DNA from 3 places in the Nocardiopsis gilva YIM 90087 genome. Region 2 is predicted to be linked to each of the others. Evidence: riboswitches for the same ligand, from Rfam matches in the RefSeq annotation. Region 2 holds a riboswitch; each other region holds the start of a gene.
What was found. Region 2 has a riboswitch for thiamine pyrophosphate ahead of thiO (glycine oxidase ThiO). Riboswitches for the same ligand answer to the same signal wherever they lie in the genome.

Region 1 (10,152 bases), 2.2 Mb from region 2:
ATCACGCCGAGGACGTCCTCGTCGGCGACCATGGCCGAGACGGGGAGGATGCCGCCGCCCAGGGCCTTGCCGAAGAGGTAGGCGTCGGGGATGACGCCGGTGTGCTCGCAGGCCGTCACGGTGCCGGTGCGGCCGAGGGCCGACTGCACCTCGTCGGCGATGAACAGCACCCGGTTGTCGTCGCAGATCTCCCTGATGCGGGGGAGGTAGTCCGGGGGCGGCACGATGACCCCGGCCTCGCCCTGCACGGGCTCGACGATGACCGCGGCCGTGGTCGCGTCGATGGCCGACGCGATCGCGTCGGCGTCGCCGTAGGGGACCACGCGGAAGCCGGGGGTGTAGGGACCGAAGCCGCCGTAGGCGTCGGGGTCCTCGGAGAAGGAGATGATGGTGGTGGTGCGGCCGTGGAAGTTGCCGCCCGCGACGATGATCGTGGCCTGCCCGTCGGGGACGCCCTTGACGTCGTAGGCCCACCGGCGGGCCACCTTGACCGCGGTCTCCACCGCCTCGGCGCCGGTGTTCATGGGCAGCACCTTCTCCTTGCCGACGAGGTCGGCGAGGGCGGTGACCCAGGGGCCGAACTGGTCGTGGTAGAAGGCGCGGCTGGTGAGCGTCACCCGGTCGAGCTGGTGGTGTGCGGCCGCCAGCAGGTCGGGGTTGCTGTGGCCGAAGTTGGTCGCGGAGTATCCGGCGAGACAGTCGAGGTAGCGGCGGCCCTCGACGTCGGTGACCCACGCGCCCTCGCCTTCGGCGATGACAACGGGCAGGGGGTTGTAGTTGTGCGCCGAGTGTGCCTCGGCCAGTCCGATGTGGTCGCTACTCGAAATGACGGGACCGGTGTGATCCCCACCGGCCGTGTATTCGCCCAGACTGCGGGTGTCGCTCATCCAGGTTTCCCTTCGATCGCCGTTGATCGGAACAGCAGTGATCGTTATTCGATTTTCAGATACCCGTTCGGTTAACGCACGAAGCACCGCCTCAGGCGGACTCCAGCAGGAGAACAGATGGTGCCCCCGATGCACAAGAGGCGGCACGTGCCGCTCCCCACCAGCCCCATCCGGGACCCTGGGCATCGCGGAATCGTTCCCTCATCACATTCCTCCCCCGTCTCCGCGGCGCCGCACGCCGCGGACGTCGTGTCGTACCGGGGCGTCCCCTACGCCTCCCGGCTTCCCGACGCGTCGACGCGACTACTACCCATACGATGCCGGTACACACGGGGCCGCGTCACAGCATCGTGTCCGAAACTTCCCCACACAGCGCCGAACCGTCCCCCTCGGCCGCCCCTAGACTGGGGGCGCACCGCCCGCGGCGGCGGTCGCCCAGCTCACTTGCTCCCATTTCCTCCCGCACCCATTCAGACGAAACGCGAGACATGGCGAAGTCAGTCGGTACTCACCTCTTCAACGCGTTCCGCGGCGCCCTCATCGGGACCGCGGAGGTGGTCCCCGGCGTCAGTGGCGGCACCGTCGCACTGATCGTGGGCATCTACGAAAACCTCATCACCTCCGCGGGCCACGCGGTGAACGGAATCCGGCTGGCAGCCGGCGACCTGCCGCGCGGCCGTGGCGGCGCGCGCGCCGCCGAGGAGTTCCGCAAGGCCGACTGGGGCGCCATCATCGCCGTGCTGATCGGCATGGTCCTGGCCGCCCTTGTCGCCGCCAAGTTCCTGGCCCCGCTGGTCGAGCACGAGCAGCAGTACGCCTACGCGGTCTTCTTCGGCCTGATCCTGGCCTCGCTGTGGGTGCCCTACAGCGGCTCCGGGCGCACCTGGAGGCCCGGCGACTACCTGGTGGCACTGGCCGTCGCGGCGGTGACGTTCCTGCTCACCGGCCTGCCCCCGGCCCACGTCGAACCCAACTTCTTCATCGTCGTCGGCGCCGCGGCCATCGCCGTCTGCGCGCTGGTCCTGCCCGGCGTCTCCGGCTCGTTCATCCTGCTCACCTTCGGCCTGTACACGGCCACGATGGACGCGCTGAACGCCCGCGACTTCGGCTACATCGGGACGTTCGCGCTGGGCGCGATCATCGGCCTGGCGTTCTTCGTCAAGCTGCTGCAGTGGCTCATGGAGAGCTACCACCACATCACGCTGGTCGTCCTGACCGGACTGATGGCCGGTTCGCTGCGCGCGCTGTGGCCGTGGCAGGACGAGCACCGCACGCTGCAGGCGCCGCAGGGCGATATTCCGGTCACCGTCGCCCTGGCGGTTCTGGGCTTCGCGGTCGTCGTCGCCGTGCTGCTCTTCGAACGGCGTGTCCAGGCCCGGCGGCAGGGTGCCGCGAACGGGGCCGGTCAGACTCGGGGCCGCCACCGCTCGGCCGACCCGGTCGACTCGGCCGAGCGCGGCTGACGGGCACCCCGACAACTCCATCCAACGTCCATCACGGCGCGGGGTGCCGGGAGACGATCACCCGCTGGTGATCAGCCGTCCCGGCTGAGAGCACACCCGTCGAACCTGATCTAGCTCGTACTAGCGAAGGAACGCCAATGAGCGGCTACAACATCCTGTCCATCGCCGGCAGCGACCCCAGCGGGGGCGCCGGCATCCAGGCCGACCTGAAGACCTTCTCCGCGCTCGGCGGCTACGGGATGACGGTCATCACCGCCCTGACCGCCCAGTCCACGAGCGGTGTCACCGGCGTGCACGCCGTCCCCGCGGAGTTCGTCTCGGCGCAGCTCGACACGCTGCTCACCGACGCGCGGGTGGACGCGGTGAAGATCGGGATGCTGTCCGACACGGGCGTCATCGGCGCGGTCGCCGCGGCCATCGACCACTACGCGCTGCGCAACGTGGTGCTCGACCCGGTGATGGTCGCCAAGAGCGGCGACCGGCTGCTGGCGCCCGAGGCGGTGGCGGGGGTCCGCGACGAGCTCCTCCCGCGCGCCGATCTCATCACGCCCAACATCCCCGAGGCCGCCGAACTCCTCGGCGCGGACGAGGCCGGCAGCATCGAGACGATGGGTGCCCAGGCCGAGCGCCTCCTCGTTCTGGGCGCCCGCCGCGTGCTGCTGAAGGGCGGCCACCTCGGCGGCGCGGACAGCGGCCACAGCACCGACCTCCTGGTCGAACCGGACTGGCCGCCGCGGACCTTCACCGCCGAGCGCGTCCGCACGCACAACACCCACGGCACGGGCTGCACCCTGTCCTCCGCCATCGCCGCCCTCCTCCCCCAGCGCGACGACGTCCCCGCGGCCGTGCGGGACGCCAAGGAGTACCTCACCGAGGCCCTGCGCCACGCCGACGAACTCGACGCGGGCCGCGGCAAGGGCCCGGTCCACCACTTCCACGCGTGGTGGGGCGCTGTCGCGGCCGACCACTAAGGCTTCCCCCACGGCCCTCGCCCGTTTCCCCGTTGATCTCGGGGATATCGACCGAATATCGGCGAGTATTCGGTCGATATCCCCGAGATCAACGAAGGCCCCGCCCCGCGTGGTCTGCGGGGCGGGGCCTGGAACGGGTCACTGCTGGCGGACGTCGGGGACCTTGATGTCCGGGTTCTTCCAGTCGGGGTTGCTGAAGTACCTCTGCGTCTCCTGGACGATGACCGGGGAGAGCAGCAGCAGGCCGATCAGGTTGGGCAGCGCCATCAGGCCGTTGGCGATGTCGCTGGCCACCCAGATGACGTCCAGGGAGGCCACGGCACCGACGTAGATCATGGCGACGAACACCACGCGGTAGACGGGCACGCCCCTGTGGCCGACGAGGAAGTCGATGCAGCGCTCGCCGTAGTAGGACCAGCCGAGGATGGTGGTGAAGGCGAAGACCGCGACGGAGATGGCCACGATGTAGCCGCCCATGGCGCCCAGGCCGGGTGTGATGGCCGACAGGCCGCTCTGCAGCGCCTCGGAGGTCATCTGGGCGCCGTCGCCGGTGCCGTCCTCCTCCCAGACGCCGGTGACGATGATGACCAGGCAGGTCATGGTGACGACGATGAGCGTGTCGATGAACGTCTGGGTCATCGAGACCATCGCCTGGCGCACCGGCTGGTCGGTCTTGGCCGCGGCGGCCGCGATGGCGCCGGTGCCCAGGCCCGACTCGTTGGAGAAGATGCCGCGCGCCACGCCGGCCTGGATCACGACGAACACGGAGGCCGCGCCGCCGCCGGCGGCGGCCTGCCCGGTGAAGGCGTCGGTCAGGACGAGCGCCAGCGCCGCGGGGATGTCGCCGACGTGCACGATCAGCACGGTCAGAGTGATGCCGATGTAGAGCACGATCATGATCGGCACGATCCCGGCGGCCACGCGGCCGATGCTCTTGATACCGCCGAGGATGACCGTGCCCGCGATGATCACCATCGCGACACCGGCCACCCAGGTCGGAACGCCCCAGACGTTGTTGAGCTGCTGCGAGACGGTGTTGGCCTGGGTGCCGTTGCCGATACCGAAGGCCGCGATGGCGCCGAACACGGCGAAGAGGACGCCCAGCGCCAGGCCCAGCCCGCCGGGAAGACCGTGGCGGAGGTAGAACATGGGGCCGCCGCTCTGCTTGCCCACGCTGTCCACCTGCCGGTACTTCACGCCCAGCAGCGCCTCGCTGTACTTGGTGGCCATACCGACGAGGCCGGTCATCCACATCCAGAACAGGGCACCGGGACCGCCCATGCCGATCGCCAGCGCGGCACCGGCGATGTTGCCGACACCCACCGTGGCGGCCAGCGCGGTGCTCAGCGCCTGGTAGTGCGAGATGTCGCCCTGGACGCCCTCGGCCTCCTTGCGGCGGACCAGTGCCAGCCAGAGGGCGTGGAAGAGCTTGTGGAACTGCAGCAGCCGCAGTCGGATCGTCAGGAACAACCCAGTGAGCAGCAGCAACGGGATGAGGACGTACTCACTCCAGATAATGCCGGAGAGGGTGTCCAGCATGTCCGTGAGTTGATCCATGGACGAACTCCCTATGTGTTCGAGCGAGGGGGTAAGGATCCGCCGCCCTCCGCCCGGGTGAGGACGGGGTAGGGCGACGACGGCACGACGCACCGCCGCGATCAACGTGATGCAACGCACTGCCACATTTACCTGGTTTTTTGACCGGTTTCGTCACGTATGCGTCACGTTTCATCCTCGGACTGGTCGCTTCTGCGTTCTGTAACAGGCGTATGACCAGCGGAATTCACGGCGTGTCGGGCGACTCCGGCGCCTGGGCGAGCGCCAGACGGCTGAGCACGGCCGCCGCCTCCACAGGGTCGGCTCCTCGGCCGACGGCGACACCGAGCAGGTAGGTGGTCAGGGGCGCCGCCGGGCGGGCGACCGAGTGCGCGGCGTCCCGGGCGAGGTCCAGGATCCGATCGACGTCGCCCTTGCCGATCTCCTCTCCCAGCTCCAGCTCGGCACTGACGAGCTCTGCCCATTCGACGAGGGTCATGCGGCGCTCCTGATCCGTGGACGCGTGATTGGCGACAGCTCGCGATCCTACGGCCATCCGTGCCGAAACACCTCCACTGACGCGATATCGGTCCGGACCGTCGCCGACCCGCGCTTCGCATACCCGGAGGAAGATCGTCAATCGGGCGCCCACCGCAGGTCCGGAGGGGTTTACGTGCGGTACCTAGCGTGCCGGGTAGGAGCCCCCCGCCGTTGGGAGATACACCGTGCCTGCTGCCGCCTCCGCGCCCGTTCCCCCGCCTCCCGCCGCCTCCCAATCCGCCTCCCCTCTCCGCGTCGCGATCATCAGCGAGTCCTTCCTTCCCCAGGTCAACGGCGTCACCAACTCGGTCTGCCGGGTCGCCGAACACCTCGCCTCCCGGGGCCACCAGGCCCTCATCCTCGCTCCGGGCACCGGCCCCGCCCGCTACGCGGGGTTCCCGGTGGTACGCCTTCCGGGCGTGCCTCTGCCCTTTTACCGCGGTTTCACCGGCGGGCTGCCGTCGCGGCGGCTCGTCACCGCCGCGCTGCGCGCCTTCGGCCCCGACGTCCTCCATCTGGCCTCCCCCGCGCTGCTGGGGCACACCGCAGTGGACATCGCGCGCCGCTGGGCGCTGCCCACGGTCGCCGTGTACCAGACCGACCTGCCCGGATTCACCGCCCGCTACGGCCTTCCCGCGGGCGACCTGCTCTGGCCCTTCCTGCGCCGCGTCCACTCCGCGGTGGACCGCACCCTGGTGCCCTCGTCGGCGACCCTGCGCGAGCTGGCCGACCAGGACTTCCCCCGGCTGAGCCTGTGGCAGCGCGGCGTGGACACCACGCGCTTCGACCCGCGCCACCGCGACGCCGCGCTGCGCCGACGGCTGGCCCCCAACGGGGAGGTCATCGTCGGCTACGTCGGCCGCCTGGCCCGGGACAAGCGGGTCGACCTGCTGGCCCACGTGGCGAAGCTGCGCGGGGTGCGGGTGGTGGTCGTGGGCGACGGTCCCGACCGGGCCCGGCTCCGCCGGCGGCTGCCCGGAGCGGTGTTCCTCGGCCAGCGCACGGGCGAGGAGCTGTCCCGGCTCTACGCCTCCTTCGACGTCTTCGTGCACACGGGCGCCGACGAGACGTTCTGCCAGGCGGTGCAGGAAGCCCTGGCCTCGGGCGTACCGGTCGTGGCCCCCGCCTCCGGCGGCCCGCTGGACCTGGTGGTCCCCGAGCGCAACGGCCTGCTGTACGCCCCGAATTCGGTGCGCGAACTGCGCCTGGCCACCGGGCGCCTGGTGCACAACGCGGCGCTGCGCGAGCGATTGGCCGCCGAGGCACGCAGCACGGTCGAAGGGCGGACCTGGGAGGTGATCGGCGACCAGCTCCTGGAGCACTATCGGGCGGTGATCGCCCCCACCGGCGCACCGCCCCTGGAGACGGCGACGGCGTCGAACGCCCGCGGGGGCGGCGCTCCGCTCGGCCCCGGCCTGCTGACCCGCCGCTGATCGCCCCGCGCGTCCCGAGGACCGCGGCGACAACGTGGAGGAGCGGGACCGGCCCCTCTCCGGTCCCGCTCCTCGCCCCCGTTGCCGCTTTGGGCCGGGCTCACCAGGCGGTGGCCACTCCGTGGGTCGTCGTCCTCTCCTCCCGCGCGCTCATCCGACCTCGCCGCAGGGCACCCGGTCGTTGGACAGAAGCTGGTCGAGCACGTCGTCGAGGCGGTCCAGGTGCGCCCGGATCCACGGCAGGGCGAGGGGGTCGTCGGCAGCGAGGGCGGAGTAGCGCTGCGCCTCGGTCTCCCCGTAGAGCAGGCTGGTCGCGATGCGCATCCGCAGCGCCCGCTCGTCCTCGCCGAACTCCGCCGCGGGCAGCGTTCCCATGCCGTAGGAGTCCAGCAGCAGGGCGCACAGCTCCGGGCCGGTGGTCACCCCGTGGTCGGCGGCCAGCGAGCCCTTCAGGCCGTCGAAGTCCGGGTAGAGGTAGAAGCCGGCCTGCGGCGGGGCGACCAGGGCTCCGGCGCTCACGAACCGGTCGGCGACGGCGCGGGCGACCAGGCCGTGCAGCCGCCGGCTGCGGGCGATGTGGTCGGTGATCTCGGCCGGCTCACCGAAGGCGTAGGTGGCGGCCTGCTGGATCGGCGTGGCCGGGGTGGACCAGATCTCGCTGGCCACGCCCAGCAGGTCGCTGCGGAGCCGGTGCCCGATGTCGCTGTCGGGGAGCCGGGTGACGCCGAGCCGCCAGCCGCCCAGGGCGAGGTTCTTGCTGAGCCCGGTGGTGACGACCGTGCGCTCCGGGGCGAACTCCGCGGGGCTGTGCACGACGGTGCCGGGCTCGTGGACGAGGTCGCGGTAGATCTCGTCGGAGATGATCACCAGGTCGAGCGCCCGCGCCGCGTCGGCCAGCCGCCGGATCGTCCCCCGCGAGGGCACGGTCCCGGTGGGGTTGTCGGGCGTGGTCACGATGACCGAGCGGACGTCGCGGCCGTCCATGCGGGCCCGGGTCACCGCGTCGGTCAGCAGGTCGGGCTGGGGCGCGCCGCCCTGGGCGGGCGCGGTCGGGACGAAGACGACGCTGTGTCCGGCCAGGTGCGTCTGGGCGGCGTAGCTGACCCAGCTCGGCGCGGCGATGGCGGCGTCGCCGCCGATGCTCAGCAGCAGGCTGTAGAGCAGCGGCTTGCTGCCGGGGCCCGCGATCACCAGCTCGGGGTCGGTGGGCAGTCCGCGGCGGTCCCAGTACCCGGCGGCGGCCGTCCGCAGCGACGCCAGTCCGGCGACCGGACCGTAGGCGTTTCTGTCACCTCCCGCTGCCAGCGCGTCCCGCATCGCGGGGTGCACAGGGAGTCCGGCCTCGCCGAAGCCCAGCGGAAGTACGGGCAATCCCTGGTGCCGCCGCTCGGCGAGCGCTTCGTTGACGGCGAGTGTCGCCGACACGCTGACAGACATGAAGCGATCAACTCCGCATACGTCCGGTGACTGGTGTGCGGGCCGGGATGTGTGTTCATCCCGCATCCACTTTCACCCTGCCGCGCCGCGTCCATCACCACAAGCGAGTCTTTTCTATGGCCAGCGTAAGATGACCTTATGCTCGATCTCCGGCGGCTCAAGATCCTCCGAGAATTCGCAGAGCACGGCACCATTGCTGGCACTGCGCAGGCACTTGGCTACACAGCGTCAGCTGTTTCCCAACAGCTGTCCGCTCTGGAGCGCGAGGTGAGCGCCTCCTTATTGGACCGGACCGCCCGCAGCGCCGAGTTGACCGATACCGGACGACTCCTGGCAGAGCAGGCGGAACAGATCCTTGCCCTGGTCGAGGCCGCGGAGTCGGCGCTGGCCGCGCAGACCGACGTTCCCCGCGGCCGCGTCACGGTGACGGCGTTCCCCACCGCAGCGGTGGCCTTCGCCCCCAAGCTGGCCGAGATCCTGCGCCGACACGAGCGCATGCAACTGGTGCTGCGCCAGGCGATGGAGGGCACCGGTGCGCACAAGGTGAGCGCCGGAGAGATCGACGTCGCCGTGGTCGACGACTGGAGCGGGCTCGCGCCGGACACGCGCGCGGGCAAGCTCCGCCACATCCACCTGTTGCGCGACCCCATGGTGCTGGCGCTTCCGGCGGACCACCCCCTGGCCGATCCGCGCCGGCCGGTGGATCTGCACCGCCTGCGCGACGAGGCGTGGATCGCCGCACCGCACGGCGAGCCCTCCCGCCAGGGCACCGACCGACTGCTGGCCGACATCGGCGGCGCCCCCTCGGCGGCCTGGGAGTTCGAGGGCCTGGGCACTATCCTCAGCCTGGTGGCGCGGGGCATCGGCATCGCGGCGGTCCCCGCCCTGGCCCTCGTGTCCGGCAGCAGCGGACTGGCCTACCGGCGCTTCCCCGAGGACGCCCCCTCGCGCGACATCTACGCCGTCATCCGGGCGTCGAGCCTGCGCCGCCCGTCGATCGACGTGACGCTGCGCGCGCTGCTCACCGCCGCCTCGGAGATGGACGAGACGCTGAGCGACACCCTCGAAAGCGAGGGCCACGGCGGCATCCTCCGGCGTCCGGACCCCGGTACCCCCGGCGGCGGGGATCAGCCCTCGGCGTAGCCGTCGACCGGGCGCAGACGACGGCGCCGGACCCGTTCGAGGCGGCGCCGCAGCCGCCGCGCGATGTGCAGGGCCCGGTCGCGGTCCTCGCGGGTGTTCCACCAGCGCGCGTACGCCTCGATGCGCTGCCTGCGCAGGTCCTCCAGCTCGCCCTCCAGCCGCTTCACCCGCAGGTCGAGGGCGGTGTGGTCGCGCTCGAAGACGGCCATGTCGGCCTCGTGCTCCTGGGCCTTGAGCTCGACGCCGCGAAGCCGGGCGGCGACGGACTCGACGTCCCCGCCTAGTAGGCCTGCCCCCACGAACCACACACTAGGTGTGTATCCCGAGACAGGGGGCTACCATCGAAACGTAATGCAAAAAACACGGAAAGTAACCCTGTATGCGGGGATGCATAGGGCTATGCCCGAGTTCGCGGTGAGCTGTCCGCAACCCGCGTCAGCGTCCGCGGTCGCGCGCCTCGCGGCGCCCCGGAGGCACGCGGCCCGCGTCCGTCGCGCCCCGGGGCCGATTGCCGCGCGGCTCTCTAGGCGGCCACCCCCTGGCGCCGCCGCGCCTCGGTCCGGCCGATGACCGAGAAGCGGCGCGCGGCACGCGGCACCGGTCGCGGCCGGATCCCGGCGTAGATCTCCTCGAAGCGGTCGAGGGAGCGGCGGTGGTCGTGGGTCTGGGCGATCTCCCGGCTGGCCGCGCCCATGGCGGCGCGCCGGTCGTCCGAACCCAGCACGTCGAGCAGCCGGTCGGC
Region 2 (10,152 bases):
ATTCCGGGCCTGCCGCACCCCCTTGTGTTCACCCCCTGAAAACACGGAATCCCCTACACCTGCGGGCTTTTCGCCTCTTGACCGAGGCGCCGCACGACCCTGTTGATCCCGGTATGAGAGAGCCCTCACTTACACACGGTTTGGCCACTGATTAGTCGCGTTTCCACCCAACGGCTTGACCTGGCGCGCGGACCGCCCTACCGTCACTGTCCGTAACCAATCTGGGTGGGGGACGCTCCGTGCCACCCGACGCACGAGTACGGTGTGGCCCGTTGCACGGAGTGGTGGCCCCCGCGGAAGGCAGCGCACAACGCGGCGTTCCGCCGGACGGGCCGTGGCCGGGGAACGCCCGATCCACCACCCACGCCAGCCACCTTCACGGCCGGGGAGCGACGAAGAAGATGCCATCCGAATACGCGAAGTCCCTCGGCGCGCGACTGCGCGCCATCCGCACCCAGCAAGGGCTGTCCCTGCACGGGGTGGAGGAGAAGTCCCACGGGCGCTGGAAGGCCGTCGTGGTGGGCTCCTACGAGCGCGGCGACCGCGCCGTCACCGTGCAGAAGCTCGCCGAGCTCGCCGACTTCTACGGCGTGCCGATGTCCGAACTGCTGCCCGGCGGTGCCGCGCCCACGCCGCTCGGCCCCACGCCGAAGCTCGTCATCGACCTGGAGCGCATGCAGCAGCTGCCCCAGGAGAAGGCGGGGCCGCTCGCCCGCTACGTCGCCACCATCCAGAGCCAGCGCGGCGACTACAACGGCCGCGTGCTCTCGATCCGCCAGGAGGACCTGCGGTCGCTGGCCGTCATCTACGACCGTTCGCCCGGCGACCTGACCGAGGAACTCATCAACTGGGGCGTTCTCGACCCGGAAGCGCGCCGCGCGGTCGACGCCTTCTAGACAACCCAGAACCGGACCGGTTCCTTCGTCAACGCCCCCCTGCCCCAGGGGCTCCCTGCACGCGTCACCGACGGCCGCGCACCTCGTTCGAGGTGCGCGGCCGTTGCCGTACGCGCGGTGCGCGCAGCGGCGAGACGCGAAGGGAGTCAGGAGACAAAAAACGCGCCCGGGCACAAGAAGAGCGGCCGGGCACAGGGGCTTCCCCTCCCCCGCCCGGCCGCTCTCCCCGTGCCCGAACGCCAGGGGGGACGGCGGTCGGGCACGAGTCCGAGGAGGCACTCGGCGCTTTCTGGTTTCGAACAGAGGTTCGAACGGGCTCCAGTTAATCGCACCCGCCCCACCCCGTCAAGAAGCACCAGGTCCCCGGGCGTGTCGCCACCTCGCCGCCCGCTTCGTTGATCTCGGAGATATTGGGGTCTCACGGGCGATTTTGACCCCAATATCTCCGAGATCAACGAAGTATCGCCGCGGGAGCCGGGAGCTGGGCAGGGCATAGGGTGGCGCTGTGCAGACCGACACCGAGCTGTGGGAACTGGCCGCTCCCGCCTTCGTCCACGCGCTGCCCGCGCTGATGGAGATCTACGCGGCTGCCATGGACCCGCCACAGGACCAGCTCGGTGGGCGCAAGGTCATCATGGAGCAGCACTCCCGCAACCCAGGGTTCCAGTCGGTCACCGCCGTCGACGCATCGGGCGGCGCCGTCGGCTTCGCCTACGGGTTCCACGGCCAGCGCGGCCAGTGGTGGCACGATGTCGTCACCCAGGCGCTGCGCGCCCGCGACCCCTCCGCCGAGCGGCGCTGGTTCCGCGACTCCTTCGAGATCGCCGAGGTCCACGTGCACCCCGACCACCAGGGGCGGGGGATCGGGCGGCGGCTGCTGTACCGACTGACGGCGGCACGCGCCGAGCGCACCGCCGTCCTGTCGACCCACAGCGGCCCCACGGTCGCCCGGGGCCTCTACACGTCCTGCGGCTTCGTCGATGTGCTGACGGACTTCCGGTTCCCCGGCAGTCCGCACCAGCCCTTCGCGATCATGGCCGCGCGTCTCCCCCTGCGGGAACGCGGTGCGGCGCGATCTCGCGGTAGATCTCGCGTGTGGCGGTGGACTGGTTGAAGGTGATGAAGTGGATGCCCGGGGCGCCCTCGTTCAGCAGGCGCTCGCACAGCCGCTGCGCCTGCTCGATCCCCAGGCGGCGCACGGCCTCCTTGTCGTCGCCCACCTTCTCGAACTCCTCGGCCAGGTGGCGCGGGAACGGCGCGCCCGACAGCTGCTCGGAGCGCTCGATCGTGGAGAGCTTCACCACCGGCATGATCTCGGGGATGATCGGAACGTCACAGCCCTTGGCCGCCACCCGGTCGCGCAACCGCAGGTAGTCGTCGGCCTCGAAGAACATCTGGGTGACCGCGTAGTCGGCCCCGGCCTCGCACTTGCGGACGAAGTACTTCACGTCGGACTCGATGTCAGGCGAGCGCGGGTGCTTGTAGGGGAAGGCGGCGACGCCCACGCTGAAGTCGCCGGTCTCCTTGAGCAGCCGGACCAGTTCGTCGGCGTACATCAGGCCCTCGGGGTGCTTGACCCACTCGCCCAGCGGATCGCCGGGCGGGTCCCCGCGCAGCGCCAGCATGTTGCTGACGCCCGCGTCGGCGAAGCGGCCGATGAGGTGACGAAGCTCGCGCACCGAGTGGTCCACGGCGGTCATGTGGGCCACCGGGAGCAGCGTGGTGTCGGTGGCCACGCGCTCGGTGATCTCGACCGTACGGTCGCGGGTGCCTCCGCCGGCGCCGTAGGTCACGGAAATGAAGGACGGGGCCAGGGCCTCGAGCTCGCGGATGACCCGCCAGAGTTTGCGCTGGCCTTCGGGGTTTTTCGGGGGGAAGAACTCGAACGAGAAGGTCGGTTCGCCGGCGTTGAGCAGGTCGCGGATGTCGCGCGGGCGCGGAGTAGGGCGCGGCGCTGTACCGGAGCGTGTCATTGTGCCAAGCATGTGATCCACCTTAGGCCACACTCCTGGTGGGATGAGGGGGCAGCCCTTGGTACTGCGGTGGAGGAGCCGTTGTGGACAGCGGATAACCTGCCCTCATGACCTCCACTTCTTCGTCTCCCGTCTCCTTCGTGCGCGCGGCCGTGGACGCCGAGATCGCGTCCTTCACCGAGCGCCGCCGCGCCCAGCTGCTGGAGATCGGCGCCGAGCTGGCGCCCGTGATGGAGGCCCTGGAGGCGATGCTGGCGGGCGGCAAGCGGCTGCGCCCCGCCTTCTGCTACTGGGGCTGGCGCGGCGCCGGCGGCGCCGAGGTCCCGGGCATCTACACGGCCGCGGCGTCGCTGGAGTTCCTCCAGGCCTGCGCCCTGATCCACGACGACGTCATCGACAACAGCGACACCCGCCGGGGCCTGCCGGCCACGCACAAGCGCCTGGAGGCGCTGCACCGGCGCTCCGGCTGGAGCGGCGGCGCCCAGGGGTTCGGGCAGGGCTCCGCGATCCTGATCGGCGACCTGTGCCTGGCGTGGAGCGATGAGATGTTCCAGGGCAGCGAGCTGCCGCTGGAGGCGCTGCGGGCGGGGCGCCGGCCGTTCGACGAGATGCGCACCGAGGTGATGGCCGGGCAGTACCTCGACATGCTGGAGCAGGTGCGCGGCTCGGAGAGCGTCGAGGCGTCGCTGCGCGTCATGCACTACAAGGCCGCCAAGTACACGATCGAGCGCCCGCTGCACATGGGCGCCGCCCTGGCCGGACGCTCCGCGGAGCTCGCCGGGGTCTACAGCGACTACGGGATCGCGCTGGGCATCGCCTTCCAGCTGCGCGACGACGTGCTGGGCGTGTTCGGCGACCCGGAGGAGACCGGTAAGCCCGCAGGCGACGACCTGCGCGAGGGCAAGCGCACCCTGCTGGTCGCCGAGACCCTCGAACGCGCGACCCCGGCCGACGCCGCCGAGTTCCGCCGCCACCTGGGCGACCCCCACCTGACGCCCGAGACGGTGGAGTGGATGCGCGCCCTGGCCACGGAGTGCGGCGCGCTGGAGGCCTGCGAGCGGCGCATCGACGGCTACGTGGCGCAGGCGACGGAGGCCCTGGAGAGCCCCGAGGTCGACGACGCGGCCCGCCCGGCCCTGGCCGACCTGATCGTCGCGGCCACCGCCCGCAAGCACTGACGGGCACCCCCGCCCGACCGCTGCCACGGCACCGCCACGCCCCCGCTCTCCCGGCGGGGAGCATGACGCCTCCCCACCTGAGGGATGAGGCCGGTTCCTCCCCGTGACGGATCGACTGGGGAGGCAAAGCCTGTTTGAGTCGGATCAGAGCCCGATCGCGGCATGACAACGGCGGCACCGCCGATCGGGCCCCTCAGGTCGGCCAGTCGCAGCACACGGGGATGAAAGAGCGATGTCGGCGATGGGCGGTATCCGCGGGTGAGGTGAGGACGGCACCTCATCCGCGGACACCGCCCTTCGCGCGTGACGCTCCGATCGGCGCGCCGCGGGTGCGCCGGAACGGGCATCAGGTGAGAATAGGGAGCCATGGGTGACGATCAGGCAATAACGCACACCATCGGCATCACCGGCGCGACCGGAGGCCTGGGCGGCCGGGTGGCCGCCCGCCTGGCCCGACGGGGGATCCCCCAGCGACTCATCGTCCGCGACCTCAACCGCGCACCGGAGCTGCCCGGCGCCAGCGCGGCCATGGCGCCCTACGAGGACATGCCCGCCTTCGAGCGCGCGGTGAAGGGGGCCGACACCCTGTTCCTGGTCTCGGCCACCGAGTCCGCCGACCGCGTGGACCAGCACATCAGCGCGGTCGACGCCGCCGTCGCCGCGGGTGTGACCAGGATCGTCTACCTGTCCTTCCTGTCCGCGGCCCCGGCGTCGACCTTCACCTTCGCCCGCGACCACTTCTACACCGAGGCCCACATCCGCTCCACCGGCGTGGCCCACACCTTCCTGCGCCCCAGCTTCTACCTCGATGTGCTGCCGCACTGGGCGGACGACTCGGGCGTCATCCGCGGCCCCGCCGGGCAGGGACGGGTCGCGTGGGTCTCCCGCGACGACATCGCCGACGTCGCCGTCGCCGTCCTCACCGAGGGCGCGGCCCACGACGGCGCGAGCTACGACGTCACCGGTCCCGAGGCGGTGACCATGGGCGAGACCGTGGAGCGCCTCTCGACGCTGACCGGCAAGACCGTGCGCTACGTGCCCGAGACCTGGGAGGAAGCCCTGGCCTCGCGCCGTCCCACGGGCGCCCCCGAGTGGGAGGTCGAGGGGTGGGCCAGCTCGTACGCCGCGATCGCCAGCGGAGAGATGGACGTCGTCTCCGCGACCGTCCCGCACCTCACCGGCCACCCCGCCCAGTCCATCGAGGGCTTCCTGCGCACCCATCCCAGCGCGCTCAACCACGTCTACGCCTGAGACGAAGGTCGGGCACCCGGCTCACGCCGGGCCGAGGGCCGGGGCCAGCGGCGCCCGCGAAGCGTGCGGCTCAGCTAATCGCGGCGAGCCGCCGCTTGAAGGCGGCAGCGGCGGCGTGGGGGTCGTCGGCCCGGGTGATGGCGCGGACGACGACCACACGGGTCGCGCCGGCTTCGAGGACCTGATCGAGGTTGTCCAGGTCGATGCCGCCGATGGCGAACCAGGGGCGCTGCGGCCGCAGGCCGGCGGTCTCCTGGACGAGCGACAGGCCCGCGGCGGGGCGGCCGGGTTTGGTGGGGGTGGACCAGGTCGGGCCGACGCAGAAGTAGTCGACCCCCGCTTCGGTGGCCGAGGCCGTGGCCATGGGCAGGTTGTTGTTGGAGCGGCCGATCAGCGGGCCCTCGCCGAGGATGGCGCGGGCGTAGGGCACCGGAAGGTCGTTCTGGCCGAGGTGGAGGACGTCGGCGCGGGCGGCGTGGGCGATGTCGGCGCGGTCGTTCACGGCGAGCAGCGCGCCGTGGCGTTCGCAGGCGTCGCGCATGACCTCCAGTGCGGCCAGCTCCTCGCGGGCCTCCAGGGTCTTGTCGCGCAGCTGGACGATGTCGACCCCGCCGGACAGCGCCGCGTCGAGGAAGGCGGCGAGGTCGCCCTGCTCGGTGCGGGCGTCGGTGCACAGGTAGAGGCGGGCCGTGGACAGGCGTTCTCGCGGGCTCTCAGTCACCCGGCCAGGGTAGTGCGCCGGCGGTCGGTGCCGGTCCGAGGGGCGCGCCGCGCACCCGCAGCTGCACCGCGGCGCGCCCGGGGTGTCCGGCCGCGCCGCGGTGGAGTGTTCGAACGCGCTGGGTCCCGCGCGGGGGCGGCCCCGGGGTGGTTGGTCCCAGGACCCGCTCGGCTAGAAGGCCATGGCCTGGGCGCGGCGGCGCACCTCGGTGCCGCGGTTGGCGGCCAGTGCCTCGATGGGTGCCCCGGGAAGGGTGTCGTCCGGGGTGAACATCCAGTTCAGCGCCTCGTGGTCGGTGAAGCCGGCGTCAGCGAGCAGGGTGAGTGTCCCCGGTAGGCCCTTGACGATGTCGCCGCCCGCGATGAAGGCGGCGGGAATCGCGACCTCACCGCCCTTCCGGATGCCCAGGAGCTTGTGGTCGCCGATGAACTGCTTGACGCGGTTCGGGCTGACGTTGAGCGCCTGAGCGGCTTCCTTCAGGGTCATCCATTCGCCGACGAGGGCTTCGATGTCGTGGTCGTTCTGTGTCACGCAGCCAATCTCCCACAGTTTCGCCGGGCGCAAACCAGCCCCTCGACCCGTATCGCTCATGGCGTAGCGGCCCGCGTCGGCGGCCCCTCGGCCGTGCCGGAGGAAACGCCCTAAGATGGGCGGTGAAGACGTGAGATTCCCCGCGGGAGCCGGGTGGGACCCGGCTGAGAGGGAGGCTGTGAGCTTCCGACCGCATGAACCTGATCCGGGTCATACCGGCGAAGGGAGTGGAGGCATGACCGTGCGCGGTCACCCCTGGTCCACCTCTGATGTCGTCGTCGTGGGTGACGGCCTGATCGGCCTGGTCACGGCGTGGCGGGCCGCCCAGCGCGGCCTGCGGACGACCATCGTGGGGCGTTCGCGCCCCTTCCCCGCCTCGGGCGTCGCGGCGGGCATGCTCACCCCGGCCACCGAGGCCATGTTCGGCGAGGAGCCGCTGATGCGGTTCGGCGCCCTGTCCCGCGACCGCTACCCCGCCTTCGTCGCCGAGCTGGAGGACGAGAGCGGGCAGCCGACGGCCTACCGGGCGTCGGGCACGCTGCAGATCGCGTTCGACACCGACGACCTCGCCAAGCTCACCGAGCTCGGCGAACTGCAGACCCGGCTCGGGCTGAAGTCCGAGCGGCTCACCGGCCGCGAGTGCCGCCGCCTGGAGCCGATGCTGGCCCCGGCGGTGCGCGGCGGCATCCACGTGGCCGACGACCACTCCGTGGACCCGCGCGCGCTGATGGCGGCCCTGCGTACCGCCGCTGAGCGGCGCGGCGCGCGCGTCGTGGCCGACCGCGTCAGGGCGGTGCTGGTGTCTGCCGACCGCGCCCGCGGCGTCGTGCTGGAGTCCGGCGAGGAGGTGAGCGCCGATCAGGTCGTGCTGGCCGCCGGGACGCACACGCCCGACATCGGCGGGCTGCCCGAGGGCGTGGTCCCCGCCCTCCGCCCGGTCAAGGGCCAGCTGCTGCGGCTGCGGATGCCGCCGGGCGAGCCGCCCATCGTCTCCCGCACCGTGCGCGGCCTGGTCAAGGGCTCCCCCGTCTACCTCGTGCCGCGCGCCGACGGGGAGGTCGTCCTGGGCGCGACGCAGGAGGAGATGGGCGACGACACCCGGCTCACCGCCGGTGGGGTGTGGGAGCTGCTGCGCGACGGCCATGAGCTGGTGCCGGGCATCAGCGAGCTGGAGATCGCCGAGACCTGCGTGGGGCTGCGCCCGGCCGCCCCCGACAACGAACCCCTGCTCGGCCCGACCCGCCTGCCCGGTCTGCACCTGGCCGCCGGGCACTTCCGCCACGGCGTCCTGTTCACCCCCGCCACCGGCGACGCCATGGCCGAGGCACTGACCACCGGAGAGCTGCCGGACTACGCGCGCCGCTTCGCCGCGACGCGCCTGTCCTGAAACGCGCTCCCGTCCCGCGCGGGACGTGCGGATCGCGCGGCCCCCGGGCACCCCGGAGCAGAGAATTCCGCTGAAGACGTCGAACGGCGTCGAACATCGAAGGAGATCACACGTGAACGTGATCATCAACGGCGAGCCCCGCGACCTGGCCCCGCGCAGCACGGTGGCCGACGTCGTCCGCTCCCTGACCGCGGCGCGGGAGGGGATCGCGGTGGCGGTCAACGACGAGGTCGTGCCCAAGGCCACCTGGTCGGCGACCTTCGTCACCGAGGACGACCGCGTGGACGTGCTCACCGCTGTGCAGGGAGGCTGACCCATGACGTCCGGAACCCCGACGACCCCGTGTACCCCCGCCCCGACCGCGGAGGGCGGCGCCGATCCCACTGGCACCACCGGTCCCACGCGTCCCAGCACCGACCCCGCAGCCACCGACGATCCCCTGGTCATCGCCGGGGAGACGTTCGGTTCCCGCCTCATCGCCGGTACCGGCGGCGCGCCGTCGCTGAAGGTTCTCCAGGAAGCGCTGATCGCCTCCGGAACCGAGCTGACGACCGTCGCGATGCGCAAGGTCGCCCCCGGTGCCGAGGGGTCGGTGTGGGACATCCTGCGGAGCAACGGCATCCGCCCGCTGCCCAACACCGCCGGCTGTTACACGGCGATGGACGCGCTGCGCACCGCCCGGATGGCCCGCGAGGCGCTGGGGACGAACTGGATCAAGCTGGAGGTCGTGGCCGACGAGCGCACCCTGCTGCCCGACCCCGTGGAGCTGCTGGACGCGGCCGAGCGGCTGGTCGACGACGGGTTCGTGGTGCTGCCCTACACCAACGACGATCCGGTGCTCGCGCGGCGGCTGGAGGGGCTGGGCTGCGCCGCCGTGATGCCGCTGGGCGCCCCGATCGGCTCGGGGCTGGGCATCCGCAACCCGCACAACATCGAGCTGATCGTGGAGCAGGCGCAGGTGCCGGTGGTGATCGACGCCGGGATCGGCACCGCCAGTGAGGCGGCGCTCGCCATGGAGCTGGGGTGCGACGCCGTCATGCTCGCGACGGCCGTCACCCGTGCCCAGGACCCGGTACGGATGGCCGCGGCGATGCGCGACGCCATCAGGGCCGGGCGCGCCGCCCGGCTGGCCGGTCGGATCCCGGTGCGCCGCTACGCCCAGGCCTCGTCCCCGGCCGTGGACTGACGCCGCGTCGCCGCCCCGGCCCGTCCGACCCGGGCGGGCCGGGGCGATTGCGCCCTCTGTGCCCGTTTCCCACCCCTGTGGGCTATTACGATGTCACGACGCTCTATGGAAGCGTCGCCTGCCCCGCCCGGATCACCCGTAAACTCACCTTCGTGGACATGACGACTGCGGACCCGCTTGTAGGCGCGACACTCGACCGTCGCTACTTCGTCGAGTCGCGTATCGCGGGCGGTGGCATGGCCACCGTCTACATCGCACATGACCAGCGCCTCGACCGGCGCGTGGCCCTCAAGGTCATGCACCCGTCCCTCGCCCAGGACCCCCAGTTCGTGCGCCGGTTCATCAACGAGGCGCACTCGGTGGCGAAACTCTCCCACCCCAACGTCGTGCAGGTCTTCGACCAGGGCACCGACCAGGGCCACGTGTTCCTGGCGATGGAGTACGTCCCCGGCCGCACGCTGCGCGACCTCCTGGAGGAGCGCGGCAGGCTCGGCCCGGACCAGGCGCTGCAGGTGATGTCCCAGGTGCTGGGCGCGCTGGGAGCGGCGCACCGGGCCGGGCTCGTGCACCGCGACATCAAGCCGGAGAACGTCCTGCTGACCGCCGACGGCCGCGCCAAGGTCGCCGACTTCGGGCTGGCCCGCGCCGTGGAGTCCGCCCACCAGGGGATGACGAAGACCGGCACCCTCATGGGCACCGCCGCCTACATCGCCCCCGAGCAGATCGAGCGCGGGACCTCCGACACCCGCACCGACGTCTACGCGGCCGGGATCATGCTCTACGAGCTGCTCACCGGCTCCCAGCCGCACACCGGCGAGAGCCCCATCGCCGTCGCCTACCAGCACGTCAACTCCGATGTGCCGCGCCCGTCGACCGTCGTCGCCGGTATCCCCCCGGAGATCGACACGCTGGTCACCAAGGCCACCGAGCGCGACCCGCGCTACCGCCCGGGCGACGCCGGCCAGTACCTCTCCGCCGTGATGGCGGTGCACAACGGCGGCGCCCCCGCGTTCGCCGAGACCTCGGTGA
Region 3 (10,152 bases), 2.5 Mb from region 2:
TGCCGGGCTCACATGAACAGCGGCTTCCAGGTGCCCAGGGAGAGGGACAGGGCGTGGGCGGCCACCAGCAGCGCCGCGGTTGTGACGAGGAGCCAGGTGTCGGAGCGGCGCCAGACACTCTCGCGGGCGCGGGTGCGTGGTCCGGTGCCGAAGGCGCGGGCGTCCATGGCGGTGGCGAGCAGGGTGCCGGTGCGGATGGAGCGCACCAGGAGGGCGAAGGCCTTGCCGGTGAAGATCGTGGCCGCGGTCAACGGGTTGCGTCCCGCTTCCAGTCCGCGGGCGCGGCGGGCCAGGGTGAGCGTGCGCCACTGGTCGGCGAGCAGGGGAATCAGCCGCAGCGCCGCCAGCACGCCCATCGCCGGGCGTTCGGGGACCTTGAGCCGTTGCACCAGCGCGTCGGTCAGCTCGGTGGGCTCACTGGTCGCCGCCACCAGCACCCCGGGCAGGGCGATGGCCAGCAGGCGCACGGCCAGCCCGAACGCGGTGAGCGGGCCGTCCTCGCCGAAGACCAGGTTGACCACCCCGACCGAGAATGCGGCCAGGAGCAGCGGGCCGCCGAGGGTGACGGCGGTACGCCGGGGGATCCCCGCGAAGGGGAGGAGGAGCGCGATGGCGGCCAGCACGACGCCCGGGGTGACCGGATCGACCGTCGGGATCAGCGCCGCGGTCACCATCAGTGCGGCCACCACCTTCGCGGCCGGGTTCGCGCGGCGCAGCCACGCCCGTGCGGCGGGACGGGCCGCGCGCTCGCCGGCGGGAGGGGGTGCGGGCTCGTCACGCGGCAGGGCCGTGGGCTCGTGGGGAGCGACCGACGGTGGCGAGCTGGTGGCTCGCGTGTGGGGAGCGTGCGGTTCGGTCGGGTGTGTGGTCATCGTGTGGCCTCCCGTTCGGCCGATGGGGCCGGGGTGACGCGGCCGTCGCCCACGCGCAGTTCAATGTCGGTGAACCGGTCGAGCAGCAGGGTGTCGTGCGTGGCCATGACGATCGCCCGCCCCTCGCTCCGGAGGTCGGCGAGCAGGGTCACCAGCTCGGACCAGGTTCGGGTGTCCTGGCCGAAGGTCGGCTCGTCCAGCAGCAGCACGTCGGGCGCGTGGGCCGGTCCGGAGCTGAGGGCCGTCGCGACCGAGAGTCGGCGCTTCTCGCCACCGGAGAGCGTGTTGGGGTGGACGTCGGCGAGACCGGTCAGGCGCAGCCGCTCCAGCAGTTCCTCCACCCACGCCGCCGCCTCGCGCTCGCTCAGCCCGGTGCGCCGCGGGGCGAAGGCGAGCTCGTCGCGGACGGTGCCGGTGACGAACTGGTCCTCGGCGTGCTGGAAGACCGTGCCCAGGTGACGGGCGAGCCTGCGGGCGGGCCAGCGGATCAGCGGGCGCTCGTCGATGGCTGCCAGGGCGCCGCGCGGCTCGACCGCGCCACCATGCGGCGCGGTGAGCCCGGCCAGCAGCATCAGCAGAGTGGACTTGCCCGACCCGTTGGGTCCGGTCAGAGCGGTGGCCGACGCGGAGGTGACCGCAGCGGCCGCCCCGTCGAGGATCGTCGCGGGCGGGCCGGTGCCCGGCCCGAGCGCTTCGGGTGTGCGGGCGACGAGATCGACCGCCTCGATGAGCGGCGACGCGGGCGACGAACATGCGACGGGCCGTTGCTCGGCTCGGGGTTCGTGACCGGGCACCCACACGCCCTGCTCGGCGAGATGGGCGCCGTGGGTGGCGAAGACAGTGCCCGGCGCGCCGTCCGCGATGACGCCGCCGCCCGGTTCGAGGACGACGACACGGTCCACCAGTCCGACCACGTCGGCCACCCGGTGCTCGACCAGCACCAGCGTCGCCTCGGTGGTGGCGACCAGGTCCGCCACCACCTCGCGGACGAGGCGCGCCCCGGCCGGGTCGAGGTTGGCGGTGGGCTCATCGAGCAGCAGGAGGCGCGGGTTCATCGCCAGCGTCCCGGCGATGACCAGCCGCTGCTTCTCGCCGCCGGACAGCGCGGCGGTCGACCGCGCCATGCCATAGGGGAACCCCACCTGGTCCAGCGCGGCGTGCACGCGCGGCCAGATGTCCGCGCGCGCGACGGCGCGGTTCTCCAGACCGAAGGCGACGTCGTCGCCGCTCCGCGCCATCACGAGTTGGGTCTCCGGGTCCTGGCTGACCAGGCCGATGTCGCCGCGGCGGCGGTCGGCGTGCTCGCCGTCGACGAGGAGCGTCCCCTCCTGCTCCCCGGAGATGGCGGCGTCGGGGCCGGTGAGTCCGGCGAGGGCGTGCAGCAGGGTGCTCTTGCCCGCCCCGGAGGCCCCGAGGAGCAGGACCCGCTCCCCCGGCTCGATCGTCAGGTCGACGCCGCGCAGCGCCCACGCGTCGCGGGCACCGTGCCGCCACCCCCATCCGGAGAGCCGAACCGCGGCCCCGCCCCCGCTCATCCGCGTGCCGAGGGGAAGGGGGTGAGGGCGCCAGCGCGGGCCAGCGCCGTGGTCAGCAGGCGACCGCCGACACCGGCGATGACGGCGGCGCTGAGCACCACGATGACCCCGTAGGCGGCCATGAAGGTGACCGGCCAGGCGGCGTAGTAGAGGGCGAGGTCCATGACGGTCGGCGCGAGCCCGGCGGCGGCACCGGCGAGCACGGAGATCCCCATCCCCCAGCGGCGGAAACGGCCGAGCGTGAAGACCACCTCGGGCAGCAGTCCCTGCAGCAGCCCCGCGAGCAGGACCATCAGTCCCCATTCGGTACCGAGCAGCATCGAGACCGTCGCCGCCGCGACCGAGGTGAGCACACCGGCGCCGGGCTTGCGGATGATGAGCATCCCCAGCACGCCGGGCAGCAGCCACACGCCGTAGATCACCGCCTGCGCGGGCGGGAAGAAGAGGAAGAGGGGGGTGGTGGATGCCCACAGCATCCCCCAGACCCAGAAGATGACGCCGATGGCGACGCCCAGGACGGCGGCGACGACGATGTCGACGGTGCGCCAGCGGACACCGGAAACGCCCATGAACTCGGCGATGCGCCGCCGCAGAGCGGCGGCGCGGGTGGCGACTGCGTTCAGCACACCGGTTCCGGTGGATTTGGTCGTGGAGGTTGCTCCAGGCGTGGATGAGGTTCCCACGGCGGTGTTCCTGTCCCTTCGTGTCAGCACACGAGAGGGCGCGAAGTGCCAAGAGGGCCGGGATCGAGGCGCGCATCCGCGCGCCGACCGATTCCACGGCCGACGGATCCTACGACTTCCTTCGCCGGCATGACCCGGATCAGGTGTGTAAGGGTCTGCGGTTCCATCCCGCACTCTCAGCGCCGAAGCGCTCCCCTGTCGGTTCCCTGCCGTTCTGGCAGTTCATTCCATTATGGGTGACTCCGCGTGGAGATAGGCAACGTGGGATTCTCCAACCGCTGAGGCGCGAGATTGTCGACAGGGAGCCCTTGACAACGCCGCAGGGCCGGTCGGATCACAGATGACCGACCGGCCCGACACACGAGGTACCGCCTACGCCGCGACCGCTACCGCAGCACCATTCCGTCGTCCATGGTCTCGGGCGGCTGCGGGACCACGACCAGGCCCATCTCGGCGGGGTCGGCCAGCATGGGGTGGGCGGGCAGGACGCGCACGGTGTAGCCGCACGTTCCGGCGCGCCGGAGGGGGACGGAGCCCGCGTAGCGCACCAGCGGCCCCTCGCTCCCATCGGGCTCGCCGACCACCTCCAGGTCGGCCACGACCGGTTCCACCAGCCGCTCGTCGCCGGTGACCCGGCCGATGGCGACCTCCACCTGGATGTCCTCGGGCGCCAGTCCGGCCAGCCCGAGGGTGGTGTGCACCTGCATCTCGCCGCCGACCTGGGGTGGGTCTTCCATTCCCACCACCTCCACGTGTTCGATGCGCACCCCCGGCCAGGCCTTGCGAACCCGGCGCTTCCACTCGGCGAGTTCGCGCGCACCGTTCATGTCCTCGCCCGCCAACCGGCGGGAGGAGTCGGCCGCCCCCTGGTAGAGGCGGGTGACGTACTCCTGCACCATGCGCGTGGCCAGCACCTTGGGGCCGAGCGAGACGAGGGTGTGCTTGACCATCTCCAGCCAGCGGTTGGGCAGGCCCTCCTCATCGCGGTCGTAGAACTGCGGCGCGACCTCGCCCTCGATCAGGTCGTACAGGGCCGCCGCCTCCAGCTCGTCACGGCGGTCGGGGTCGCGCACGCCGTCGGCCGTGGGGATGGCCCACCCGTTGGAGCCGTCGAACCACTCCGCCCACCAGCCGTCGCGGACGGACAGGTTGAGCCCGCCGTTGAGCGCGGCCTTCATGCCCGAGGTGCCGCAGGCCTCCAGTGGGCGCAGCGGGTTGTTCAGCCACACGTCGCAGCCCTGGACCAGGGAGCGCGCCAGTGCCATGTCGTAGTCGGGCAGGAAGACGATGCGGTGGCGCACCCGCGGGTCGTCGGTGAAGCGCACGATCTCCTGGATGAGGCGCTTGCCGCCCTCGTCGGCCGGGTGGGCCTTGCCCGCGATGACGATCTGCACCGGGCGATCCGGGTCGAGCAGCATCGACTTGAGCCGGTCGCGATCGCGCAGCATGAGGGTGAGCCGCTTGTAGGAGGGCACCCGGCGGGCGAATCCGATGGTCAGGATGTCGGGGTCGAGGACGTCGTCGATCCAGCCCAGCTCGGCCGAACTGGCCCCCCGCTGCCGCCAGGAGGCGCGCAGCCGCTCCCGCGTGTCGGCGACCAGGCGGGAGCGCAGCGTGCGGCGCATCTCCCACAGATCCGCCTCGTCGGCGTCGGTAATCTTGCGCCACCCTTCGGAGTGGGTGAACTCGGCGGAGTCCTGCACCATGCGCCCCGCCATCCGCTGGGCCTCATCCGCCACCCAGGTGCGCGCGTGCACGCCGTTGGTGATGGAGGTGATGGGCACCTCGGCGGCGTCGAAGCCCGACCACAGCCCCTGGAACATGTCCCGGGCGACGGCCCCGTGCAGTTCGCTGACGCCGTTGACGCGCTGCGCCAGCCGCATGCCCATCACGGCCATGTTGAACACCGCGGGGTCACCGCCCGCGTAGTCCTCTGTGCCGAGCTCCATGACGCGGTCGCGCGGGACACCCGGTGTCGCGGAGACGTCGGCGGTGAAGTGCCGCTCGACGAGGTCGCGCGGCAGGCGGTCGATCCCGGCGGACACCGGCGTATGGGTGGTGAAGACCGTGCCCGCACGGGTGGCCTCGGCCGCCTCGTCGAAGGTCAGTCCGGCCTCGTCGATGTACTCGCGGACGCGTTCCAGGCCGAGGAACCCGGCGTGCCCCTCGTTCATGTGGAAGACCTCGGGGCGGGGGTCGCCGGTCTGCTCGCAGTAGACGCGGACCGCCCGGACCCCGCCGATGCCGAGCAGCAGCTCCTGGCGCAGCCGGTGCTCGCTCCCGCCCCCGTAGAGGCGGTCGGTGATGCCGCGCAGCTCCGGGTCGTTGCCCTCGTGGCACGCGTCCAGGAGCAGCAGCGGGACGCGTCCGACGCGGACCACCCACACGTGCGCGGTGATGCGGCGGCCGTCCGCCATGTCGACGCCGATGCACACGGGTTCCCCCGCGGCGTCGGACAGGCGGCTCATGGGCAGTCCGCGCGGGTCGATCTCCGGGTAGCCCTCCAGCTGCCAGCCCTCGGGCGAGAGGGTCTGGGTGAAGTAGCCGTGCCGGTAGAGCAGACCGACGCCGATGAGCGGTAGGCCCAGGTCGCTGGCGCTCTTGAGGTGGTCGCCGGCGAGGATGCCCAGTCCGCCGGAGTACTGGGGCAGGGCGGCGGTCAGGCCGTATTCGGCCGAGAAGTAGGCGATGCCCGAGGGCGGCTGGGACAGGCCCTGATACCAACGTGGTCCGGTGAGGTAGGTGTCGAGGTCGGCGGCGGCCTCGCGCAGACGGGCGCGGAACTCCTCATCGCGGGCGAGCGCGGCGAACCGCTCCCCACCGACCTCGCCGAGCATGCGGAACGGATCCTGGCCGACGCTCTCCCACACCTCGGGATCGATCGCGGCGAAGACCTCGCGGGTCGCCGGGTGCCAGGCCCAGCGGAGGTTCGCGGCGAGTCGGCCCAGCGGGGCGAGTTCGTCGGGGAGGACGGTACGGACGGTAAATCTGCGAATCGCCTTCACGGAGCGTGAGGCTAGTCAATTCGGCGCGGTTACGCGACCCCCTTAGGCCTTTATTCAACGAACACGTCAAAATCTTAACTTCCAGGTTTCTGCGGCGCTTTTCCCCGTATGTCGCAAACCGGAATATCCGGGACAGACCACTCTTCTGGCTCGCCACTCCATGATCACCCCGCACACGCGACACACCCATTTAACCGATTATGGCCACCCGCGAAGCCAATGTGACGATTGCTCCCACTAGGGACACACGACCGCTTTGTCGTTGTTTCCTGCGTGAAGCGGGTGAAGATACATCCCACAAAGAACCATTGCCAGTGTGACGACAATCACAAAAAATACGCACCGCAAACCATCGGATGCGGGCCATTCCGGGCCGACGATAGACAGTGAGAGCGCGTCGCTCCGCGCCACCCGGGGTCCACCTATGTCGCCTTTCGGGTCCGCTGAGCTGCCCGCTCTCAAATGCCTTTCACGCCACAAACGCCACGAACTTCCCACAATCGCCGGAATCGCGACACTCTCGCTCTCTGCATTGGTGCACTTGTGATCGGACGCATTCCCATTCTGAACGTCGCTCCCGTACCCGACCTCGGCGCGGCCAAGGCCGTCGCCGGTGAGACCTTCACCGTCAGCGCCACCGTGATCAGGGAGGGGCACGGCGCCCTCGGCGCGGCTGTGGTGCTGTACGACCCTCGGGGACGGCGCCAGGAGCCCGTGCCCATGCGCGAGGTGGCGCCGGGAACCGACCGCTACGCGGCCGATGTGCGTGCGTCCCGCGAAGGCGCGTGGCGATTCGCCGTCGAGGCGTGGGACGACCCCTTCGCCACCTGGCGGCACGACGCCCAGATCAAGATCCCGCTGGGGCAGGACGTCGAGCTGATGATGGAGGAGGGCGCCCGGCTCCTCGAACGGGCGGCGCGGCGCGTACCGCGCCGCCCCGAGCTGGCCAAGGTCGCCGACCGGCTCCGCGACACCACCCGGTCGGCGACCGAGCGCTTGGAGCTGGCCACCGGGGCCGAAGTCGTCGCGGAGCTCGGCGCCGCCCCGCTGCGCGACCTGGTGACGCGGTCGAAGAAGTTTCCGCTCGTCGTGCACCGCAAGCGCGCGCTCTTCGGCTCCTGGTACGAGTTCTTCCCACGCTCTGAGGGCGCGGAGCCCGCCGACCACGACGGCCAGTGGCGCCCGGGCACACTGCGCACCGCCGCCAAGCGCCTTCCGGCCATCGCCGACATGGGCTTCGACGTCGTCTACCTGCCGCCGATCCATCCCGTGGGTCACTCCTTCCGCAAGGGTCGCAACAACACGCTGCAGGCTGGGCCGGGCGACCCCGGCTCGGTGTGGGCGATCGGCTCGGCCGAGGGCGGCCACGACGCCATCCACCCCGACCTCGGCGACATCGACGACTTCGACGCGTTCGTCGCCAGCGCGCGCGAGCTGGGGATGGAGGTCGCGCTCGACCTGGCCCTGCAGTGCTCACCCGACCACCCCTGGGTGACCGAGCACCCCGAGTGGTTCACGGTCCGCGCCGACGGCTCCATCGCGCACGCGGAGAACCCGCCCAAGAAGTACCAGGACATCTACCCGCTGAACTTCGACGCCGCCCCCGAGGGGCTGTACGCCGAGGTGCTGCGCGTCGTCCGGCACTGGATGGCGCACGGGGTGCGCATCTTCCGGGTGGACAACCCGCACACCAAGCCGGTGGCGTTCTGGGAGCGGCTGCTCGCCGAGATCGCGCGGACCGACCCGGACGTGCTCTTCCTCGCCGAAGCCTTCACCCGCCCGGCGATGATGCACACCCTCGCCAAGATCGGCTTCCACCAGTCCTACACCTACTTCACCTGGCGCAACGGCAAGGAGGAGCTGGAGGACTACCTGCGCGAGCTGAGCGGGGACGCCGCCGCCTACATGCGTCCGAACTTCTTCGCCAACACCCCCGACATCCTCCACGCCTATCTGCAGCACGGGGGGCGCCCGGCGTTCGAGATCCGCGCGGTCCTGGCCGCCCTGCTCTCCCCGACGTGGGGGGTCTACTCGGGCTACGAGCTGTGCGAGAGCACGGCGGTGCGGCCGGGAAGCGAGGAGTACCTGAACTCCGAGAAGTACGAGTACCGGCCGCGCGACTGGGCCGCCGCCGAGGCGGCCGGGACGACCATCTCGCCGCTGCTGACGCGGCTCAACCAGCTGCGGCGCGAGCACCCCGCCCTGCAGGAGCTGCGCAACCTGCGCTTCCACCACATCGACCGGCATCAGCTGATCTGCTTCTCGAAGCGGACCGCCGCCGATGGCGACGGCCCGCGGCAGGACTGCCGCCAGCACGGCCCGGCCGTCCTGGACCCTGCCATTCCGGAGGGTGCTGTTCTGGATGGCGCCGTTCAGGACGATGTCGTTCTGGTCGTGGTCAATCTCGATCCGCATCAGCCCTGTGAAGGCACGGTGTGGCTCGACATGCCCGCTCTGGGGTTCACCTCCCAGGACACGATCCTCGTCACGGATCAATTATCGGGCGAAACGCATGAATGGGGCGCGATGAATTATGTCCGCCTCGACCCGAATATCCGACCAGCCCACGTATTCACCGTCGCACCCTCCGGAAAGCCCCGATAGCACCCGCCAACGGGCACATCCGGCGGAACACACTGGAACGACAACCGGTGGAGTAGTTTCGTGACACATCCGATGCCTGAGCCCGGAGACACGCCCCACGGGGTCGTGCCCGACACCTTTTCGCACGAGAACCCTCGCGACCCGTACTGGTACAAACGCGCGGTCTTCTACGAGGTGCTCGCCAGAGGCTTCTACGATTCCAACGGCGACGGCACCGGGGATCTCCGCGGACTCGTCGAGAAACTCGACTACCTCGAATGGCTCGGCATCGACTGCATCTGGCTACTCCCCCTGTACGCCTCACCGCTGCGCGACGGCGGCTACGACATTTCCGACTACATGAAGATCCTTCCCGAATTCGGGAAGATCGCCGACTTCGTGGAGCTCGTGGAGCAGGCCCACCGGCGCGGTATCCGGGTCATCACCGATCTCGTCATGAACCACACCAGCGAGCAGCACCCGTGGTTCCAGGCCTCGCGCAGCGACCCCGACGGGCCCTACGGCGACTTCTACGTCTGGTCCGACCACACCGACCGCTACACCGACGCCCGGATCATCTTCGTCGACACCGAGTCGTCCAACTGGACCTACGACGAGGTCCGCGGCCAGTACTACTGGCACCGCTTCTTCTCCCACCAGCCCGACCTCAACTTCGAGAACCCCGCCGTCCAGGAGGCGATCCTGGAGGTCCTGCGGTTCTGGCTGGACCTGGGCATCGACGGCTTCCGCCTGGACGCCGTGCCCTACCTCTACGAACGCGAAGGGACCAACTGCGAGAACCTCAAGGAGACGCACGAGTTCCTCAAGCGCGTCCGTTCCGAGGTCGACCGCCTCTACCCCGACCGGGTCCTGCTCAGCGAGGCCAACCAGTGGCCGGCCGACGTCGTCGACTACTTCGGCGACTTCGAGTCGGGCGGCGACGAGTGCCACATGAACTTCCACTTTCCGCTGATGCCGCGGATGTTCATGGCCGTCCGCCGCGAGCAGCGCTACCCCATCTCCGAAATCCTCGCGCAGACCCCGCCCATCCCCCGCAACTGCCAGTGGGCCATCTTCCTGCGCAACCACGACGAACTCACCCTGGAGATGGTCACCGACGAAGAGCGCGACTACATGTACGCCGAATACGCCAAGGACCCGCGCATGCGCGCCAACGTGGGCATCCGGCGCCGGCTCGCGCCGCTCCTCGACAACGACCGCGACCAGATCGAGCTGTTCACCGCGCTGCTGCTGTCCCTGCCCGGCTCGCCCGTCCTCTACTACGGCGACGAGATCGGCATGGGCGACAACATCTGGCTCGGCGACCGGGACGCCGTGCGCACCCCCATGCAGTGGACGTCCGACCGCAACGCCGGATTCTCCCGCTGTGACCCGGCACGCCTCTACCTCCCGCTCATCCTCGACCCCATCCACGGCTACCAAGCCCTCAACGTCGAGGCCCAGCGGGACGACC

Region 1: it holds a riboswitch for thiamine pyrophosphate, as region 2 does, so the genes downstream of both, thiD (bifunctional hydroxymethylpyrimidine kinase/phosphomethylpyrimidine kinase) here and thiO (glycine oxidase ThiO) in region 2, are expected to answer to the same signal.
Region 3: it holds a riboswitch for thiamine pyrophosphate, as region 2 does, so the genes downstream of both, CDO52_RS22675 (ECF transporter S component) here and thiO (glycine oxidase ThiO) in region 2, are expected to answer to the same signal.

What each region holds. Positions count from the first base shown of each region.
Region 1 is NZ_CP022753.1:4,757,616-4,767,767, forward strand. Features, by position in the region: gene rocD (ornithine--oxo-acid transaminase) at 1-887, opposite strand, end outside; gene CDO52_RS21270 (DUF368 domain-containing protein) at 1,376-2,350, shown strand; TPP riboswitch at 2,380-2,499, shown strand; gene thiD (bifunctional hydroxymethylpyrimidine kinase/phosphomethylpyrimidine kinase) at 2,488-3,321, shown strand; gene CDO52_RS21280 (alanine/glycine:cation symporter family protein) at 3,460-4,878, opposite strand; gene CDO52_RS21285 (DUF6457 domain-containing protein) at 5,105-5,356, opposite strand; gene CDO52_RS21290 (glycosyltransferase family 4 protein) at 5,583-6,830, shown strand; gene CDO52_RS21295 (pyridoxal phosphate-dependent aminotransferase) at 6,981-8,267, opposite strand; gene CDO52_RS21300 (LysR family transcriptional regulator) at 8,406-9,410, shown strand; gene CDO52_RS21305 (hypothetical protein) at 9,395-9,709, opposite strand; gene CDO52_RS21310 (glycosyltransferase) at 9,934-10,152, opposite strand, start outside.
Region 2 is NZ_CP022753.1:2,570,996-2,581,147, reverse strand. Features, by position in the region: gene bldD (transcriptional regulator BldD) at 402-896, shown strand; gene CDO52_RS11775 (GNAT family N-acetyltransferase) at 1,402-2,010, shown strand; gene metF (methylenetetrahydrofolate reductase [NAD(P)H]) at 1,928-2,881, opposite strand; gene CDO52_RS11765 (polyprenyl synthetase family protein) at 2,977-4,047, shown strand; gene CDO52_RS11760 (SDR family oxidoreductase) at 4,414-5,298, shown strand; gene thiE (thiamine phosphate synthase) at 5,369-6,019, opposite strand; gene CDO52_RS11750 (Rv2175c family DNA-binding protein) at 6,191-6,550, opposite strand; TPP riboswitch at 6,683-6,794, shown strand; gene thiO (glycine oxidase ThiO) at 6,786-7,937, shown strand; gene thiS (sulfur carrier protein ThiS) at 8,050-8,250, shown strand; gene CDO52_RS11735 (thiazole synthase) at 8,254-9,123, shown strand; gene pknB (Stk1 family PASTA domain-containing Ser/Thr kinase) at 9,276-10,152, shown strand, end outside.
Region 3 is NZ_CP022753.1:5,096,467-5,106,618, forward strand. Features, by position in the region: gene CDO52_RS22665 (energy-coupling factor transporter transmembrane component T family protein) at 9-872, opposite strand; gene CDO52_RS22670 (ABC transporter ATP-binding protein) at 869-2,407, opposite strand; gene CDO52_RS22675 (ECF transporter S component) at 2,404-2,976, opposite strand; TPP riboswitch at 3,190-3,297, opposite strand; gene glgP (alpha-glucan family phosphorylase) at 3,477-6,095, opposite strand; gene CDO52_RS22685 (alpha-1,4-glucan--maltose-1-phosphate maltosyltransferase) at 6,639-8,699, shown strand; gene treS (maltose alpha-D-glucosyltransferase) at 8,772-10,152, shown strand, end outside.